DNA from 2 places in the Kitasatospora sp. NPDC059408 genome. Region 2 is predicted to be linked to the other one. Evidence: predicted binding sites of a transcription regulator. Region 2 holds the regulator's gene; the other holds the start of a gene.
The links. Region 2 encodes HrcA, which represses chaperone genes, less so after heat shock. Its sites were predicted from a motif close to TTNGCACTCNGNNNNNCNGAGTGCNAA; they were not measured.
Positions count from the first base shown of each region.

Region 1: groL (chaperonin GroEL) is a predicted target of HrcA. The motif match lies at 1,239-1,265, and genes of this name have one in related genera.

Region 1 is NZ_JBHYWI010000127.1:5,254-15,026, reverse strand. Features, by position in the region: gene thrC (threonine synthase) at 1-63, shown strand, start outside; gene ACFXDE_RS41525 (ubiquitin-like small modifier protein 1) at 87-365, shown strand; gene ACFXDE_RS41520 (cold-shock protein) at 910-1,110, shown strand; gene groL (chaperonin GroEL) at 1,421-3,040, shown strand; gene ACFXDE_RS41510 (hypothetical protein) at 3,132-3,482, shown strand; gene ACFXDE_RS41505 (hypothetical protein) at 3,479-4,114, opposite strand; gene ACFXDE_RS41500 (PadR family transcriptional regulator) at 4,203-4,586, shown strand; gene ACFXDE_RS41495 (hypothetical protein) at 4,583-5,560, shown strand; gene ACFXDE_RS41490 (copper homeostasis protein CutC) at 5,642-6,328, shown strand; gene ACFXDE_RS41485 (HelD family protein) at 6,412-8,463, opposite strand; gene ACFXDE_RS41480 (hypothetical protein) at 8,754-8,909, shown strand; gene ACFXDE_RS41475 (DNA repair helicase XPB) at 8,916-9,773, opposite strand, start outside.
Region 2 is NZ_JBHYWI010000065.1:20,781-30,553, forward strand. Features, by position in the region: gene ACFXDE_RS32530 (histidine triad nucleotide-binding protein) at 1-76, opposite strand, end outside; gene ACFXDE_RS32535 (RDD family protein) at 142-939, opposite strand; gene ACFXDE_RS32540 (S41 family peptidase) at 1,040-4,288, opposite strand; gene ACFXDE_RS32545 (16S rRNA (uracil(1498)-N(3))-methyltransferase) at 4,469-5,218, opposite strand; gene dnaJ (molecular chaperone DnaJ) at 5,346-6,488, opposite strand; gene hrcA (heat-inducible transcriptional repressor HrcA) at 6,566-7,600, opposite strand; gene htpX (zinc metalloprotease HtpX) at 7,850-8,770, shown strand; gene ACFXDE_RS32565 (hypothetical protein) at 8,815-9,399, shown strand; gene ACFXDE_RS32570 (DUF3097 domain-containing protein) at 9,424-9,773, shown strand, end outside.

The DNA.
Region 1 (9,773 bases), on a different contig from region 2:
ATGACCGCGGTCATCCGCCCGACGCTGGAGTCCTTCCGCACCGCCGGCCTCGCGTCCGCCTGATTCCCCCACGAGGAGAGCCACCCATGAGCGCCACCGTCCGCATCCCCACCATCCTGCGCACCTACACCGGCGGGTCCGCCGAGGTCACCGCCGACGGCGGGACCCTGGGCGACGTCATCGCCGACCTGGAGAAGAACCACGCGGGCATCTCCGCGCGCATCCTGGACGACACCGGCAAGCTGCGCCGTTTCGTGAACGTGTACGTGAACGACGACGACGTGCGATTCGCCGAGGGACTGGCGACCGAGATCAAGGACGGCGCCAGCGTCTCGATCATTCCGGCGGTGGCCGGCGGCTGCTGAGCCGCGCCCCGCTCCGACCGGCCGCCCGCGCGCACGGAATTCCGCATTCCGTGCGCGGGGGCGGCCGCTCGCATTTCGGCGGGAATATTTCCCGGTCGAGTGGGAGTAGAGTGTCGCTCGGCCGGGAACAGGGGTCCCCCTCACCCTCCCCGTGCGAACCGCCGCTCCGCCGTCCGTCCGTTGAGACCGCCCGGGGACCGGGTCCGGGAAACATGTCACGCGGATGTCAGAATTCTCCAGGGGATTTGTGTAATCCGTCCGCTATGTCCGGCGTGAATTGCGGAGTTCCTTCCGATTCGGCCCGTCCTGTCCCTTGATGCGGACCCGGAATTCACCGCGGAGGGCCCTGTTGCAGAGGGCGTCGATCCGGATACATTCAGCCGCGGTCGACGCAATCACCCGCTCACGGATGTCGTTCGGGGCGGTTGATCGCGGCGTGCACGGCTGCGCCCAGGGGGGGTTCCCCGGGCCGGCCTTCACAACCAACCCGGGCCCGCGACCTGCGGGACCGTGAAGGGCCAGCACAGCACTAGGGGAGTTCGGAATGGCTCAGGGCACCGTCAAGTGGTTCAACGCGGAGAAGGGCTACGGCTTCATCGCGGTCGACGGTGGTGCGGACGTCTTCGTCCACTACAGCGCGATCCAGATGGACGGCTACCGCACCCTCGAGGAGGGCCAGCGGGTCGAGTTCGAGATCTCCCAGGGACAGAAGGGCCCGCAGGCGGACATGGTCCGCGCGGTCTGACCCCTTCCGGCTCCAGGAGCTCGGCGCGGCCCACGGCTGGTGACCACTCGCTTCTCGACGGGCCCGCGCGACACGCGTCGTGCGGGCCCGTCGGCGTTCCCGCGGCGGCTCCCGGCTTGGCGATTGGGCTTGCACTCGACCACCCGGAGTGCTAATCATTGGCGTTAGCACTCACAGCTTGAGAGTGACAGCGGACCGGGTCGGTGAGGCCCTGGGAGCGGTAGGGGAATAGACCCCCGCACACCTTGGCCGTCCGTCGCGGGCACCCCTTGGTCCGAGCAGTCGACCGTGTCCCGGAGGACCACTTCAGATGGCCAAGATCATCGCCTTTGATGAGGAAGCTCGCCGCGGCCTTGAGCGTGGCATGAACCAGCTCGCCGACGCAGTGAAGGTCACGCTCGGCCCCAAGGGTCGCAACGTCGTGCTGGAGAAGAAGTGGGGCGCCCCCACGATCACCAACGACGGTGTCTCCATCGCCAAGGAGATCGAGCTCGAGGACCCGTACGAGAAGATCGGCGCGGAGCTCGTCAAGGAGGTCGCCAAGAAGACGGACGACGTCGCGGGTGACGGCACCACCACCGCCACCGTGCTCGCCCAGGCCCTGGTTCGCGAGGGTCTGCGCAACGTCGCCGCCGGCGCCAACCCGATGGCCCTGAAGCGCGGCATCGAGAAGGCCGTCGCCGCCGTCTCGGACCAGCTCCTGGCCCAGGCCACCGACGTGGAGACCAAGGAGCAGATCGCCTCCACCGCCTCCATCTCGGCCGCCGACACCCAGATCGGCGAGCTCATCGCCGAGGCCATGGACAAGGTCGGCAAGGAAGGCGTCATCACCGTCGAGGAGAGCAACACCTTCGGTCTTGAGCTCGAGCTCACCGAGGGCATGCGCTTCGACAAGGGCTACATCTCCGCCTACTTCGCCACCGACCTGGAGCGGATGGAGGCGACGTTCGAGGACCCGTACATCCTCATCGCCAACTCCAAGATCGGCGGCATCAAGGACCTGCTCCCGCTGCTGGAGAAGGTCATGCAGAGCGGCAAGCCGCTCGTCATCATCGCCGAGGACGTCGAGGGCGAGGCCCTCTCGACCCTGATCGTCAACAAGATCAAGGGCGTCTTCAAGTCCGTCGCCGTCAAGGCCCCGGGCTTCGGCGACCGCCGCAAGGCCATGCTCCAGGACATCGCCACCCTCACCGGCGGCACCGTGATCTCCGAGGAGGTCGGCCTGAAGCTGGAGAACGCCGGTCTGGACCTCCTGGGCGGCGCCCGCAAGGTCGTCATCACCAAGGACGAGACCACGATCGTCGACGGTGCCGGCGAGAGCGAGATGGTCGCGGGCCGCGTGAACCAGATCCGCGCCGAGATCGAGAACAGCGACTCGGACTACGACCGCGAGAAGCTCCAGGAGCGCCTCGCCAAGCTGGCCGGCGGCGTGGCCGTCATCAAGGCCGGCGCGGCCACCGAGGTGGAGCTCAAGGAGCGCAAGCACCGCATCGAGGACGCCGTCCGCAACGCCAAGGCCGCCGTCGAGGAGGGCATCGTCGCCGGTGGTGGCGTCGCCCTGCTGCAGGCCGCCGTCGCGTTCGACAAGCTGGAGCTCGAGGGCGACGAGGCCACCGGTGCCAACATCGTCCGCGTGGCGCTGGAGGCCCCGATCAAGCAGATCGCGACCAACGCCGGCCTTGAGGGCGGCGTCGTGGTGGAGAAGGTGCGCAACCTCCCCGCCGGTCACGGCCTGAACGCCGCCACCAACGAGTACGTCGACCTGATCGCCGTGGGCATCATCGACCCGGCCAAGGTGACCCGCTCGGCGCTGCAGAACGCCGCCTCGATCGCGGCCCTGTTCCTCACCACCGAGGCCGTCATCGCCGACAAGCCGGAGAAGGCCGCGGCCCCGGCCGGCGGCATGCCGGGCGGTGACATGGACTTCTGATCCGGGTCGTACGACCGGATCGGTGTTCCGATCGCGTGGGCGGTTCCCTTCGGGGGGCCGCCCACGCGGCGTTGTTTGGGAGAATCGACGGATGGCTGACATCGAGACCGCCCTGCACGAGGCCCGTGCGCAGATCCTGTCCGACCTCACCGCGCGGGACGTGGCGGACGCCGCCGTCGTCTCGCTCGTGGAGCAGGCCGTCACGCACCGGCGGTGGTGGCTGGAGCAGTGGCCGGACGGCACCGAGTACGTGCTCGGGCTGGTCGCCCAGGACGTCCAGGACGCGCTGCTGGAGGCGTACGGGCGCTGGCCGCTGTGCACCGCCTGCGCGGCCGACGGGGACCCGCACGCGCTGAGCGTGGAGCCGGAGCTGGGGCCGGACCCGCACTGGGTGTGCGGCAAGCAGGGCACCGCCGTCGCGCCGGTCGGCAAGTTGGTCTAGTTCTCCAGTAGTTCGAGTTCGGCCGCCAGGTTGGCCCGCGCGGGCGCGGTGAGGCGCTCGTGGGCGGCCGGGGTGCGGTAGAGCGCGGGCAGGGCGAGGAGTCGGCGCAGGACGGCCGCCCGGCCCGCCCGGAAGTCCGGCTCGGGCACGAAGCCGTACTCCTCGCGGACGGCGGCCGCGTAGGCCGCGTACGCCTCGGGGGTGCCGCCGAGCACGGCGAGGTCCGCGTCGCACAGCACCTCGCCGTCGCGGTCGCCCGGAGCGGGGTCGTGGGTGACGGTGAGCAGGACGAGGCGCTCGACCTCGGCCGTCCGCGCGGCGGGCAGACCGGCGGCGGTCAGGGCCCGGACCGCGAGCGCCGCGCTGCGCTCCTCGTTCTCGGAGCGGTCGGGCCGGTAGACGGCGTCGTGGAACCAGGCGGCGAGGCGGACGGCGTCCGGGTCGGCGGCGTGCGCGGCGAGGCCGTCGACGTGCCGCAGGACCGCGCGCAGGTGGTCGGTGGTGTGGTACCTGCGCTGCGGCTCGGCCCAGCGCCGGAGCAGCTCCCGCCCGTACGGCTCGGGGTCGACGGTGGTGCCGCAGCGGTGGAGCAGGGCGGTCCAGTCGGCGAGCAGGTCCTCGGTGTTCGGCATGGGCGCCATTGTGCTGGTCGTGTAACGGACGCCTCTCCGGGGGGACCGGTGCTGGACCTATATGCCGGTTGACGATATATGTAGACGCATGACAGAACGCTCGATGCAGGAGCCGACGCTGCTGCTGCTCACCGCACTGGCCGACGCGCCCAGGCACGGTTACGCGCTCATCCAGGAGATCTCCGAGATCTCCGACGGCCGGGTCAAGATGCGCACCGGCACCCTCTACGGCGCCCTCGACCGCCTGCTCCAGCAGGGCCTGATCGAGGTCGCCGCCGAGGAGATCGTGGACGGCCGGGCCCGCCGCACCTACGCGCTGACCGGCCCCGGCCGGACGGCGCTCGCCACCGAGGCGGAGCGGCTGCGGTCGGTCGCGGCCGAGGCGGAGCGCCGGCTGGCCACCGTCCGGTCGGCGCTGAAGGGGAAGCCCGGGACCGCGCTGCGGACCTTGACGAGGGGGAGTTTCGCATGACCACACCCACGATCGGAGCGCCCTCGGGCGCGCTGCGGGCCGCTCTCCAGCTGTACCCGTCCCGGTACCGCCGCGAGCGCGGCGAGGAGATCGCCGCCGTCTTCGCCGACGCCACGGCCGAGGCCGACCGCTCGGCCGTCGCCCGGGAGGTCTTCGACCTGGCCGCGTACGGGCTGCGGGTGCGGCTCGGGCTGACCGGCTCCGGGATGCTCGGGCGGGTGCTCGGGCTCGCCGCGCCGATGGTGGCCGGCGCGCTGGCCGGTTCGGGGCTGGTCCCGTGGGTCACCGACCCGGACGGGGCCTCGTTCAAGCTCACCTGGGACCACTCGTACACCACGTGGGCCACGATCCTCGCGCCGCCGGTGACCGCGCTGCTGCTCGCGATCGCGGCGCTGCTCGGGCGGTGGACGGCCGTGCGCGTCATCGCCTCGATCCAGGCGGTGCTCGGACTGGCCGTCCTGGCGCAGGCGTTCACCGGGCCGGTGTTCTTCGACCTGTGGTGGGCCGGGTACGTCGGCATGGCGACCCTGCCGGCCGCGCTGGCCGCCGTGCTGCTGCTCGCGGCGCCGACGGACCTGCTGCCGAAGCCGGGTTGGCGCACCCGCGGGGTGGTGCTGGCCTCGGTGGTCGGTGGTGCCGGGCTGGTGTGGCTCCAGCGCTGGGACGACACCACCTTCCCGCTGGACTCGCAGTGGTTCGCGGTGCTGCTGCTCGTGCCGGTGCTGCTGACCTTCACCGCTCTGCGCGGCAAGGAGTTCCCGGCCGCCGTGGGCGTCGCGGTGCTGTCGCTGACGACGTTCGCGAGCCTGTTCAACATCTGGCGCGAGTCGGGCGGGCTCTCCCGGCTGCTGCCGGTCGCGCTGCCGGTGATCGGGCTGATGGTGATCGCCGCGGTGGCGATGCACAGGATCGGGCGGGGCGGCACGGGCGGCCCCGGCGGCGGCGACGTCGACGAGGAGCGCGCCGCGGCGTGACCCCGAGCCGGTTGCCGGGGCCGGTGACCGGAAGCGGGCGGCGGGCTCGCCGGGGGTGGGCGGATGTGGCAGGCTACGGATATGTCTAGACCAATTTTCGAAGTCATCGCGCTGACCCCCCAGGACGCCCGGGCCGCCGAGTCGGGCGGCGCCGACCGGCTCGAACTGGTCACGGACATGGCCGCCGACGGACTCTCCCCGTCCGTCGAGGACTTCGCCCGGATCCGGGCCGCCGTCGACCTGCCGCTGCGCGTCATGCTCCGCCTCCGGGACGGCTTCGCGCCGGGCGACCTGGACGAGCTGCGCGCCCGCGCCGCCGGGCTCCGCGCCGAGGGGGCCGAGGAGTTCGTCCTCGGCTTCCTCGACGCGGACGGCGCCGTCGACCTCGCCGCCACCGCGGCGGTCGCGGACGCGGTGGCCGGCTGCCGGTGGACCTTCCACCGGGCGATCGACCACAGCGCCGACCGGGCTGCCGTCCGCGCGGCCGTCGGCGCGCTGCCCGGACTGGACACCTTCCTCACCTCGGGCGCGCCGGGCGGCGTGGACGCCGGGCGCGAGGTGCTCCTCGCGGAACTGGCCAGGAAGGCCGAACCCGGGTACGGGCAGCGGATCCTGATCGGCGGCGGCCTGCGGGCCGAGCACGTGCCGGAGCTGCGGGCGGCCGGCTTCGACGCCTTCCACGTCGGCGGCGCGGTCCGCGCCGGCGGGTGGCAGGCGCCGGTCGACGCGGCGAAGGTCGCCGAGTGGCGGGCCCTGATCGACGGCTGAGCGTGGAAGCGCCGACAGCCGGTCGACCGGTGTCCGTCGCGCGCGGGAGGGGCCGGTCCGGGTGCGGGCCGGCCCCTCCGCCGCTATCCGAGCTGTTCGGGCAGGGGCTCCGCGTGCAGGACGGTCAGGCCCGAGACGGCGCGGGTGAGCGCCACGTACAGGCGGCGCAGGCCGGTGCGCTCGTCCGGTTCGCCGGCGATCACGGCGGCCGGCTCGTCCAGCACCACGTAGTCGTACTCCAGACCCTTGGCCAGTGAGGCCGGGACGAGCGTCAGCCGGGCCTCGGCGCTGGTCTCGGCGCCGGGGGAGAGGTGCGGCAGGCCGGCCGCGGCCAGCGCCTCGGCGAACAGCGGGACGCGCGCGTCGGCGGCGATCAGGCCGGTCGAGCCCTCGTGCTCCAGGGCCCGCCGGCAGGCCTCGACCACCGCCTCCGTCAGCTCCCCGTCCGCGACCCGGCGGATCGCCAGCGACCCCGCGGTGTCGCGCACCGAGGTCGCCGGGGCCAGGCCGGGGGCGATCGCGGGCAGCAGCCGGGAGGCGTACGCGATGACCTCCTCCGGCACCCGGAAGCCCTTGGTGAGCTCCTCGACGTGGGCGCCCGGCTTGCCCAGGTGGTGCAGGGCGTCCGGCCAGCTCGCGGTGGCCCACGGGGTGGTGCCCTGGGCGAGGTCGCCGAGGACGGTCGCCGAGCCGGTGGTGCAGCGGCGGCCGACCGCGCGGTACTGCATCGGGGAGAGGTCCTGGGCCTCGTCCAGCACCACGTGCCCGAGCGAGGGCGTGCGCTGGACCAGGTCGCCGGCCTCGTCGACCAGGACGGCGTCCGCCGCCGTCCAGCGGGCCGTCTTCACCGAGCGGCCGGGCTTGGGCCACAGCACCGCCCGCTGCTCGTCGGCGGTGAGCACGCCCTCGGCGCACGCGGCCAGGAACTCCGGGTCGGAGAGCAGCCGCAGCACCAGCTTGGCCGGGTCGACCGGCGGCCAGCACTGCTTGACGACGGCCTTGACCGCGGAGTTGCGGGCCACCGCGTCCTGCACCCGGTCGTCCGGGGCCTCGCCGGACTGCTCCATCTTCAGCAGCACGGTGTGCGCGATGCGCTGCGGCAGGGCCTCGCCGGCGGCGCCGTAGCGGGTGTCGCGTCCCTTCAACTCCTCGATGATCTCCGCCAGTTCGTGGACGGGGACGCGCCAGCGGCGGGAGCCGCGGACCACCACGCAGGGCTCGGTGGGCAGCGCGATGCCCGAGCGGACGGCCCGGCGCAGCACCTCGGCCATCCGGGCGTCGCCCTTCAGCCGGGCCGACTCGGGGGTGTCCTCGCCCCTGACCTCGACGTGCCCGACCAGCTGCTGCACGGTGGCCTGCGCGACGTCGAGCTCCCCGAGGGCGGGCAGGACCTGCTCGATGTAGGAGAGGAACGCGTTGTTCGGGCCGATCACCAGCGTGCCGGTGCGGGCGAGGCGCTCGCGGTGCGCGTACAGCAGGTACGCGACGCGGTGCAGGCCGACGGCGGTCTTCCCGGTGCCGGGGGCGCCCTGGACGCAGATGGTGCCCGTGACGTCGGAGCGGACGATCTCGTCCTGCTCGGGCTGGATGGTGGCGACGATGTCGCGCATCGGGCCGACGCGGGGCTTCTCGATCTCGGCGGCGAGGAGGGCGGAGGAGGTTTCCGTCTCCTCGGGGTCGGTGAGGTGCTCGTCCTCGTACGCGGTGAGCTCGCCGCCGGTGTAGCCGAAGCGGCGACGGCGCTCGACGTCCATCGGCTCGGTGCGGCTGGCCCGGTAGAACGGCTGGGAGACCGGCGCGCGCCAGTCGATCACCATCGGGTCGCCGTCGGCGTCGTGCACGTGGCGGCGGCCGATGTAGAAGTTCTCTCCTCCGCCGCCCTCGGACAGCTCCTCGCTGATCGCGTGCAGGTAGTCGAGGCGGCCGAAGAACAGCGGGGTGTCGGCGAGGTCGGCCAGGGCGGCGATCCTGGCCTCGATCTGGTTCTGGAGGACGGCGGCGGACACCCAGGTGCCGGTCACGTCGCGCAGGTCCAGCGACTGGACGTCCTCGCGCATCGCTCGCAGCGCGGACCGGGCCGCGGCCAGGTGGTCGCGTTCGCGCTGGAGGGGGTCGGTGGTGGGGGTGGCGGGCACAGCGAACCTTCCCGGCTGCCCCGGTGGCGGGCGCAGCGGATCGATGGAGCTCACGGTGGGTACGGCCGGCCGGTTGCCGTGCGGTCGGCGCCTCCCCCGGCTGCCTGCGGGACTTCAGCAGGTACCACGGTTCGGGAGGGGGCAGACGGACGATCTTAGACCTGTCCGTCTCGGGGTTCCAGCCCCGCAGCTCTCAGGGGTGCGCATACACCCGGAGGACGAGGTCCGGCCCGGCGGATGCGGCCTTTGGAGTGATGCCTTCGGCCGGTCGGGTGCCTACCGTTGAAGACATGAGCACACGGAACCCCAGCACAGCCCCGGCCGGTGCCACCGCCCTCCCGGGCCGCCACCGCAACCCGCTCGCCACCGCCGTCCGCAACGTCGGGATCGCCCTGGACACCGCCGCGCGCGTGATCTTCCTCGGGCGCGACGGTGTCCGGTACTGAACCCCGCTAGAGCACGTCGTCCGCGTCGATGATGCGGTAGGCGTAGCCCTGCTCGGCCAGGAAGCGCTGCCGGTGCGCGGCGAAGTCCTGGTCCACGGTGTCCCGGGCGACCACGGAGTAGAAGTGCGCCGCGTGGCCGTCCGCCTTCGGGCGCAGGACGCGGCCGAGGCGCTGCGCCTCCTCCTGGCGGGAGCCGAAGGTCCCGGAGACCTGGATGGCCACCGTGGCCTCGGGCAGGTCGATCGAGAAGTTCGCGACCTTGGAGACCACGAGGACGCCGATCTCCTTGTTCCGGAACGCGTCGAACAGCTTCTCGCGCTGCGCGTTGCTGGTCTCGCCCTTGATCACCGGAGCGTCGAGCGCCTCCCCGAGCTCGTCCAGCTGGTCGATGTACTGGCCGATGATCAGCGTCTGGTCCTTCTCGTGCTTCCTGACCAGCGCCTCCACCACCCGCCGCTTGGTCGCCGTCGTGGCGCAGAAGCGGTAGCGCTCCTCCGGTTCGGCGGTCGCGTAGGCGAGGCGCTCGGAGTCGGTCAGGGTGACCCGCACCTCGCAGCAGTCGGCGGGCGCGATGTAGCCCTGCGCCTCGATCTCCTTCCACGGCGCGTCGAAGCGCTTGGGGCCGATGAGGCTGAACACGTCGCCCTCGCGGCCGTCCTCGCGCACGAGCGTCGCGGTCAGGCCGAGGCGCCGACGGGCCTGGAGGTCGGCGGTGAACTTGAACACCGGCGCGGGCAGCAGGTGGACCTCGTCGTAGACGACCAGGCCCCAGTTGCGGGCGTCGAACAGCTCCAGGTGCGCGTACACGCCCTTCCGCTTGGTCGTCATCACCTGGTAGGTGGCGATGGTGACCGGGCGGATCTC
Region 2 (9,773 bases):
TGCGCACCACCGTGGCCGGGATGTCGCCCGCCACGATCTTGCAGAACAGGCAGTCGGGCTGCGGCTCGCCGGCCATCGGATTCTCCTCGGGATCGCGTTCGGGGTCGTGCTTCGTCTGCGCTGGGGCCGTACGGCCGCAGCCTAGCCGAGCCGCCCGGTGGCCTGCTCGTACTCCCGCAGGTGCTTCCAGCGCACGATCCGCACGCCGACGATGTCGCCCTCGCCCTCGAACTCCTCGCTGAGCCAGCTGACCAGCAGGACGACGAAGCCGATCAGCCAACGCCGGGTGAGCCGCCAGGTGTTGGGGTGCATGACGCGCTTGCGGCGGATCACCCGCAGCGCCATGACGCCCTTGCCGACGCTGAAGCCGGTGAGGCGGGCGAGCAGCACCTGGTTGACGAACGACAGGACGAGGCCGGTGGCCAGCAGGCCGACGATCCACGGCACGCCGGCGACCGCGCCGTGCTTGCCCGCGTGGCCGGCCTTGTTCGCGACGGCGAAGGCCGGGCCGACGGCGACCAGGAAGTCGATCAGGATGGCCGGAAAGCGCCGGTAGTTGCTGGTCTCCGGCGGCGTGGGCGCCGCGGTGGCGGCGTCGAACCCCTGCCCGTGGGCCGCGTACGGCTGCGCGGGCTGCGGCTGTTGGGCCGGCTGCGGCTGGTACGGCTGGCCGTGCGCCGGGTACGGGTTCTGCCCGTGCGGCGGGTACGGATTCTGACCGTACTGCGGCTGGGGCTGCTGGTACTGCTGCGGCGACTGTGGCTGCTGGTATGGCTGTGGCGACTGCTGCGGCGGCTGCTGGTACTGCTGCTGCGGCGGCGGCTGCTGCCCGTACGGATTCGGCGGGTACCCCTGCGCCGGGTACGCCTGCTGCGGCGGCTGCGGCTGTGCGTAAGGGTTCTGGCCGTACTGCTGCGGTGATGGATAGCCCTGTGCCATGTGCTCCCCCGTAGAGCTGTCGAGCAAGATCAGCCCCGCATCCTACTCACCGCCCGGAGCGGGAAGTCGGCCCACCCGACTTCCCGCTCCGGACCCGCCCCTACTGCCAGGGCAGCGGCGGCGCCGTCCGGGCCGGCGCCTCGGCGAGCGCGGCCAGCGCGATGCGCACGCCGGCGGCCAGCTGCGGGTCCTCGCCCGCGGCCCACTCGTGCGGCGCGATCGGCACCTCGACGTCCGGGTCGACGCCGTGGTTCTCCACGCCCCAGCCGTAGTTCTCCAGCCAGAACGAGTACTTGGGCTGGGTGACCAGGGTGCCGTCGACCAGGTGGTAGCGGCTGTCGATGCCGATCACCCCGCCCCACGTCCGGGTGCCGACCACCGGGCCGAGCCCCAGTGCCTGGATCGCGGCGTTGACGATGTCGCCGTCCGAGCCGGAGTACTCGTCGGCGAGCGCGACGACCGGTCCGCGCGGGGCGTCCCCGGGGTAGGGCTGCGAGCTGGTGATGTCCCGGGCGACGTTCCAGCCGACGATCCGGCGGGCCAGCTTCTCGATCACCAGCTGGGAGGTGTGGCCGCCCCGGTTCTCCCGGATGTCGACGATCACGCCCTCCTTGGCCATCTCCGAGCGCAGGTCGCGGTGGAGCTGGGCCCAGCCGGCGCTCTGCATGTCCGGGATGTGCAGGTAGCCGAGCCGCCCGCCGGACAGCTCGCGGGTCTCGGCCCGGCGCCCGGCCACCCAGTCGTGGTAGCGCAGCGCCTCCTCGTCGGCGAGCGGGACGACCACCGGGTGGCGCTGGTCGGTGCCGTCCTTGCCGGCCACGGTGAGCTCGACGGGCTGCCCGGCGGTCCCGGCCAGCAGCGGCGCCGGGCCGGTGACCGGGTCCACCGGGCGGCCGTTGACGGCGAGGACGGCGTCCCCGGGGCGGATCGCGGCGCCGGGCGCGGCGAGCGGCGAGCGGGCCCGGGGGTCGGAGGACTCGCCGGGCAGGATCCGGGCGATCCGCCAGAGGTCCCCGTCCTTGGCCAGGTCGGCGCCGAGCAGGCCCTGGCGCCGCGCGGGCTCGGTGTGCAGGCCGTAGGGCATGACGTAGGCGTGCGAGGTGGCGAGTTCGCCGTGCACCTCCCAGAGCAGGTCGACCAGGTCGTCGTGCGAGCCGACCCGTTCGACCAGCGGGCGGTAGCGCTCCAGGACGCCGTCCCAGTCGACGCCGGCGAGGTCCGGGCGCCAGAAGTTGTCGCGCATCAGCCGGCCGTTCTCGGCGTACATCTGACGCCACTCGGCGGCCGGGTCGACCGTCACCCGCAGCCGGGCGAGGTCGACGGCCGTCTCGTCCTCGTCGCCCGCCTTGTGGTCGGCCGGGAGGATCCGCAGCTCGCCCTCGTCCACGACCGCCAGCCGGCTGCCGTCCCCGCTGACCGCGAACCAGTCCAGGCCGTGCACGAGCGGCTCGGCCCGGCGCTTCTTGAGGTCGAAGCGCTCCAGCGTGGCCCGGGGCCGTTCGTCCTCCAGCGAGGCCGCCTCGTCGCCGAGTTCGCCGAGCAGCGGCAGGCGCGTCCACAGCACGCCGTCCTTGCCCGCCTTGAGCGCGCCGAAGCGGCCGCCCTCCACCGGGAAGGGGACGATCCGGTCGGCGATGCCGTCCAGGTCGACCCTGGTCACCGGCGCGGCGTCGGCGCCGCCCTCCTCGCCGTCGCCCTTCTTGCCGCGCGGCTCCTCGTCCTCCCCGCCGAGCGGGCGCCCGGCCCGCTGCGGGCCGAACGGGGACGGCGTGTCGGCGGCCAGCGTGATCAGGTACGGGCGGCAGCCGTTGGGGAAGGACAGGTCGAAGACGTGCGAGTCGTAGACCGGGTCGAAGTTGCGCACCGACAGGAAGGCCAGGTAGCGGCCGTCCGCGGTGAAGGCCGGCGCGGTGTCGACGAAGCGCTGCTGGGTGACCTCGCCGACCGTCCGGGTGGCCAGGTTCGCCAGCACGATCTGGCGCAGCGACCACGCCCCGCTGCCCGGCACCGGGCGCGACCAGGCCAGCCACGCGGAGTCCGGGCTGAACACCAGGCCGCTGACCTCGCCGTCGGTGCTGCGGGCCAGCTCGTGCACGGCGCCGTCGGCGAGCGTCACCAGCAGCACCCGGCCGTCGTGCACGCCGAGCGCCGCCTGCTTGCCGTCCGGGGAGACCACCAGCGAGTTGACCCGGCCGAGCTGTCCGGCGGCCAGCCGGCGGCGCTCGGCGCCGTGGACGGCGGGGGCGAACTCCAGCCCGTCCTCGCCTCCGGCGTCCGACACCCACAGCACGCCCTGGGCGCCGTCCTCGCCCGGCACCACGCGGGCCAGCCGGCCGCGCACGCCCGGCGTCTCGTCCAGCACCCGGGCCGGGCCCTCGCGGTGGGTCAGCCAGTGCACGCTCCCGCGCACCACGACGGCGCTGGCCCGGCCGGTGCGGTCCGGGGCGACGGTCTCCAGCCAGTGCGCGGCGTGCACCGGGCGTGGGCGGCGGCCGGTGCGCGGCCCGGCCAGCCGGACGTCCAGGCGGCGCGGCTCGGCGCCCTCGGCCAGGTCCTCCAGGAGCCACAGGTCGCCGGCCCGGTGCCAGACCACCCGGGTGCCGTCGGTGGCGGCGTTGCGGGCGTAGAAGCCGTCCGGGGAGGTGGTGTGGCGGCGCAGGCCGGTGCCGTCCGGGAGGCTGGAGTAGAGCTCGCCGACGCCCTCGTGGTCGGACAGGAACGCGATCCGCGAGCCGTCCGCGCCGGCCACCCACAGCGGCGAGGAGAGCTGCCCGTCGAGGTCCTCGTGGATCCGGACGAACTCGTCCCGGCCGATCCACAGCTTGCCCGCCCGGCCGCCCCGGTAGCGCTTCCACCAGGCCGGTTCGCGGTTGTTGACGGTGCCCAGCAGCACCCGGTCGCCGTCCGGCTCGAAGGCCAGCCCGCCGACCGGCCCGTACGGCAGCCGCACCGGCTCGCCGCCGTCCAGCGGCACCGCGTGCGCCCAGGTGCGGCGCAGGGTGGCCTGCCCGGCGGTGGTGGTGGCGATCGGACGGCCGTCGGCGCTCCACCCCTGCAGCTGGGTCTGGCCGCTGCCCCAGTGGGTGAGGCGCCGCGACGGGCCGCCGTCCACCGGCACGACGTGCACCTCGGGCGCGCCGTCCCGGGCGGAGGTGTAGGCGATGTGCCGCCCGTCCGGGGAGAACCGCGGGTGGTGGACGGGCAGGTGATCGGCCGTCAGCCGCCAGGCCCGGCCACCGTCCAGCGGGGCGAGCCAGACGTCGTTCTCGGCGACGAAGGTGACCAGGTCACCGTGCAGATGCGGGTGGCGCAGGTATGCGCCGACAGGGTTGCTGAGGGGTTCCGTCACGCCGCCAGCGTAGGCACGTACGCGGACGGGGCGGGCCGCTTTTACCCGACTCCACCCGGGTGAGACCGGGGCGGGATCCGGACGGAATCCGAGTGGGAACCGGGCGAAAACCGGACGGGATCCGGACGGGGACCGGGCGAAAACCGGACGGGATCCGGGCGGCCCCCGACGCAGGGGCCGTCAGGCCCAGCGCCCGGTGCGCCCGAGCAGCAGCGCCCCGGCGGCCACGCCGGCCGTCGAGGTGCGCAGCACCGACGGGCCGAGCCGGTGCGGCTTCGCACCCGCCTCGGCGAAGGCGGCCAGCTCCTCCGGGGAGACTCCGCCCTCGGGGCCGACCACCAGGACGACGTCCCCGGCGGCCGGCAGCGCGGCGGCGGCCAGCGGCTCGGAGCCCTCCTCGTGCAGCACCGCGGCGAACGCGGCGCCGGCCAGGACGGGGGTCAGCTGGCGGGTCGTCATCAGGTCCCGCACCTCGGGGAAGCGCAGCCGGCGGGACTGCTTGCCCGCCTCCCGGGCGGTGGCGCGCCACTTGGCGAGCGCCTTGGCGCCGCGCTCGCCCTTCCACTGGGTGATGCAGCGCGAGGCGGCCCACGGGATCACGACGTCCACGCCGACCTCGGTCATGGTCTCCACGGCCAGCTCGCCGCGGTCGCCCTTGGGCAGCGCCTGGACGACGACGATCCGCGGCGCCGGCTCCGGCTCGCGGCGCACGGCGGCCACCGTGACGTCGATCGCGTCCTTGCCGAGCACCTCGGCGACCGTCCCGTCCACGCCGAGCCCCAGCCCGTCGGCCAGGGTGACCGCCTCGCCCGCCGTCAGCCGCTTCACCGCGGCCGCGTGGCGCCCCTCCGGCCCGTCCAGCCGCACCACGGCCCCGGGCGCGGCGGCGGCGATCCGCTCGGTCTCTACGACGAACACGGGGGCGGTCATGAGGGGGAACCTTTCCGGGGTGGGACCTGCGGCCCGGGCCGGCAACCACGGCCAGGGCCCGCGACCAGGGGGGACGGAACGCGAAAGGGGTGCCGGGGCGAGGACCCCGGCACCCCTCCGCGGACGGCTAGCGGCCGTTGAACGCGTCCTTCAGACGCGAGAACAGGCCCTGCTGGCCCGGCGCGAACTGGCCGGACGGGCGCTCCTCGCCGCGCAGCACCGCGAGACGGCGCAGCAGCTCCTCCTGCTCGGCGTCGAGCTTGGTGGGCGTCTGCACCTCGACGTGCACTATCAGGTCGCCCCGGCCGCCCCCGCGCAGGTGGGTGATGCCGCGGCCGTGCAGCGGGATCGACTGGCCGGACTGGGTGCCGGGCCGGATGTCGACCTCCTCCAACCCGTCCAGGGTCTGCAGCGGCACCTGGGTGCCGAGCGAGGCGGCCGTCATCGGGATGGTGACGGTGCAGTGCAGGTCGTCCCCGCGCCGCTGGAAGACGGTGTGCGTGGTCTCGGCGATCTCGACGTACAGGTCGCCGGCCGGGCCGCCGCCGGGGCCGACCTCGCCCTCGCCGGCCAGCTGGATCCGGGTGCCGTTGTCGACACCGGCCGGGATCTTGACGGTCAGGGTGCGGCGGGCGCGGACCCGGCCGTCGCCGGCGCACTCCGGGCACGGGGTCGGCACGACGGTGCCGAAGCCCTGGCACTGCGGGCAGGGGCGGGAGGTCATGACCTGGCCCAGGAAGGACCGGGTGACCTGGGAGACCTCGCCCTTGCCGCGACACATGTCACAGGTCTGCGCGGAGGTGCCGGGCGCGGCGCCCTCCCCGCTGCACGTGGTGCAGGTGACGGCCGTGTCGACCTGGAGCTCCTTGGTGGTGCCGAACGCGGCCTCCTCCAGGGTGATCTCCAGCCGGATCATGGCGTCCTGCCCGCGGCGGGTGCGCGAGCGCGGGCCCCGCTGGCCGGCCGCGGCGCCGAAGAAGGCGTCCATGATGTCGGAGAAGCCGAAACCGGCCGCGCCGGCGCCGAAGCCGCCCGCGCCACCGCCGCCGCCCGGCGAGAGCGGGTCGCCGCCGAGGTCGTAGACCTGCCGCTTCTGCGGGTCGGAGAGCACCTCGTAGGCGGCGTTGATCTCCTTGAACCGCTCCTGCGTCTTCGGGTCCGGGTTGACGTCCGGGTGCAGTTCGCGTGCCAGGCGCCGGAACGCCTTCTTGATCTCGTCCTGCCCCGCATCCCGTCGGACGCCGAGTACCGCGTAGTAGTCCGTGGCCACCTAATGCTCCGCTTGTTCCGCCTGTAGTAGTGCTGCGACAGGGCACCACCGCTGGTCTGTCCAGCGGTGGCTGATTGCTACGACTCGGCCAGGATCTGACCCACGTACCGCGCCACCGCTCGCACCGCCCCCATTGTGCCCGGATAGTCCATCCGGGTCGGACCGATCACACCCAGTTTGGCCACGCTCTCGTCGCCCGAACCGTAGCCGACGGACACCACCGAGGTGGAATTCAGCCCCTCGTAGGCGTTCTCCCGGCCGATCCGGACCGTCATCGCCGCGTCCGTGGTCTCACCCAGGAGGCGGAGCAGGACGACCTGCTCCTCCAGGGCCTCCAGGACCGGCTGGATGGTGAGCGGGAAGTCGTGGCCGAAGCGGGTCAGGTTGGCCGTGCCGGCCAGCATGATCCGCTCCTCGTTCTGCTCGGCGAGCGCCTCGAACAACGTCGCCAGGACCGTGGTGACGGTCGGCCGGTCGACCTGTTCGAACATCGCGGGCAGCTCCTCCAGCGCCGCCGGGACGTCCGGCAGGCGCTGGCCGACGGCCCGCGCGTTGATCCGGGCCCGCAGGTCCGACAAGGCCGTCTCGCCGACGGTGCCCGGGCAGTCCACCATCCGCTGCTCGACCCGGCCGGTGTTGGTGATCAGGACCAGCATCACCTTGGCCGGGGCGAGCGCGACGAGTTCGATGTGCCGCACGGTGGAGCGGCTCAGCGAGGGGTACTGCACGACGGCGACCTGCCGGGTGAGCTGGGCGAGCAGCCGCACGGTGCGTGCGACGGTGTCGTCCAGGTCGACCGCGCCCTCCAGGAAGTGCCGGATCGCGCGCCGCTCGGGCGCGCTCATCGGCTTGACCTCGGCGAGCCGGTCGACGAACAGCCGGTACCCCTTGTCGGTGGGGATGCGCCCGGCGCTGGTGTGCGGCTGGTGGATGTACCCCTCCTCCTCCAGCGCCGCCATGTCGTTGCGGACGGTGGCCGGGGAGACCCCGAGGTTGTGCCGCTCCACCAGGGCCTTCGAGCCGACCGGCTCCTCGGTGCCCACGTAGTCCTGGACGATCGCGCGCAGCACGGCGAGCTTGCGGTCGTCGAGCTGGCGGACCTCACCGGCCATGGGGCACGCACCTCCGTCTTCGCACGTTGTCCGTTGTGACGTATCGAGCTGATGCGGGCCTGGAAGGCCCGGGTTTGGCACTCTGAGCGCACGAGTGCCAGAACCCTACCTGCCAGTGTACGGCCCGGGTCCGACGGCAGGAACGGCGCAGCGGGGGTGATCCTGCCCGCAGTTCCCGGCGCGGGGGTGGTGCCCCGCGGCCGTCCGGGTGGCAGCATCGATAGCGGACGGCGAACGGAGGAGCAAGCGATGTCGAGCTCGGCCCAGCACACCCGATTCGCGCCCGACCGCGGCCTGACCGGCCGGATGGTCGGGACCATGTTCGTGATCGGGCTGTTGTACGTCGGATTCACCGGCCTGCTGATCGTGCTGCTGCGCGGCGCCTGGCCCCTGATCGTGCTGATCTCCGGCGGGCTGTTCGTGGCCCAGTTCTGGTTCAGCGACAAGATCACCGAACGGGCCATGGGCGCCCGCCCGGTGTCCCCCGAGCAGTACCCGCAGCTGCACGGCACCGTCGACCGGCTCTGCGCGCTCGCCGACATGCCCAAGCCCAGGGTGGCGGTCGCCGACAGCGACATGCCGAACGCCTTCGCCACCGGCCGCAACCCGCAGAACGCCGTCGTGTGCGTCACCACCGGCCTGCTGCGCCGGCTGGAGCCCGAGGAGCTGGAGGGCGTCCTCGCGCACGAGCTCTCGCACGTCGCCCACCGGGACGTCGCCGTGATGACGATCGCCGGGTTCCTCGGCGTCCTCGCCGGGGCGATGACCAGGATCGCCATGTACGGCGGGTTCATCGGCGGCGGGCGCAACAACAACGACCAGAACGCGGCGATCGCGGCGCTGGTCATCCCGCTGGTGTCGATCGTCGTCTACGCGATCAGCTTCCTGCTCACACGGCTGCTGTCGCGCTACCGCGAGCTCGCCGCCGACCGCGCCGCCGCCCAGCTCACCGGCCGGCCCAGCGCGCTCGCGTCGGCGCTCACCAAGGTCACCGGGCAGATCGCCGCGATCCCGTCCAAGGACCTGCGCCAGGCCCAGCCCTACAACGCCTTCTACTTCGCCCCGGCGCTGAGCGCCAAGGAGACGGCCTCCCAGCTGCTCTCCACCCACCCGACGCTGGAGAAGCGGCTGGAGCAGCTGGCGAAGATCTCCGCCCAGCTGGGCCGCTGAGCCCCGCCGACCCGCCGACCCGCCGACCGCCTGAAGGGACCGCCGTGGGAATCCTGGACGCCCTGTTCGGCCGCACCAAGCCCGTCAAGCCCGACCTCGACCAGCTGTTCGGCGTCCCCTCGGCCGCGCTCACCCTGGAGGCCGGCGCCGGGTTCCTGCCCACCGGGCTCGGCTCGGTGTGCTTCGCGGCCGTCGAGGGCGCCGCGTTCGTCCAGGTCGAGCAACAGGTGCGGGCGCTGCTCGACGCCGACACCGAGCGCGGCGGCGTCCCGGTGGAGGCCTCCAAGGACGGCTACGGCTACTCGTGGCTGCTCGCCCGGCACACCGCGGAGGAACTGCCGGAGCTGGTGAACGACCTGCACGCGGTCAACAGCGAGCTGGAGGCGAACGGCTTCGGGCCGCAGCTGCTCTGCTCGCTGGTGGGCTTCCGGAACGGGGAGGGGCAGTCGCTGGCGCTGGTCTACCTGTACAAGCGCGGCACGTTCTACCCGTTCGCGCCGATGCCCGGCGGCGGGGAGCGGCGCAACAGCCCGCTGGAGCTGCAGATCAACGCGATGCTGGCGAACGACCTGCGGCTGGAGAAGGACCTCGGCCGCTGGTTCCCGGTGTGGGGCGCGCCCGGGCTCTGACGGTCCGTCCGTAGACTCGCCGGCATGCGCAGCCGCCAGTACGGACCCGACCTGACCCCGCCGTGGAAGAAGCAGGCACCCGCCCCGGAGGTGCCCGCCGAGCGGGACCTGGTGGTCGAGGAGGCGGCGACCGGCTTCTGCGGGGCGGTGGTGCGCTGCGAGAAGACGGCGGAGGGGTTCACCGTCACCCTGGAGGACCGTTTCGGCAAGCACCGGGTGTTCCCGATGGTGCCGCGCGGCTTCCTGCTGGAGGGCAGGGTCGTCACCCTGGTCCGCCCGTCCGGCCCGGCCCCCGTCCGCGCCCCGGCCCGCACCGCCTCCGGTTCGGTCGCCGTCCCCGGCGCCCGCGCCCGGGTGGCGCGCGAGTCCCGCAT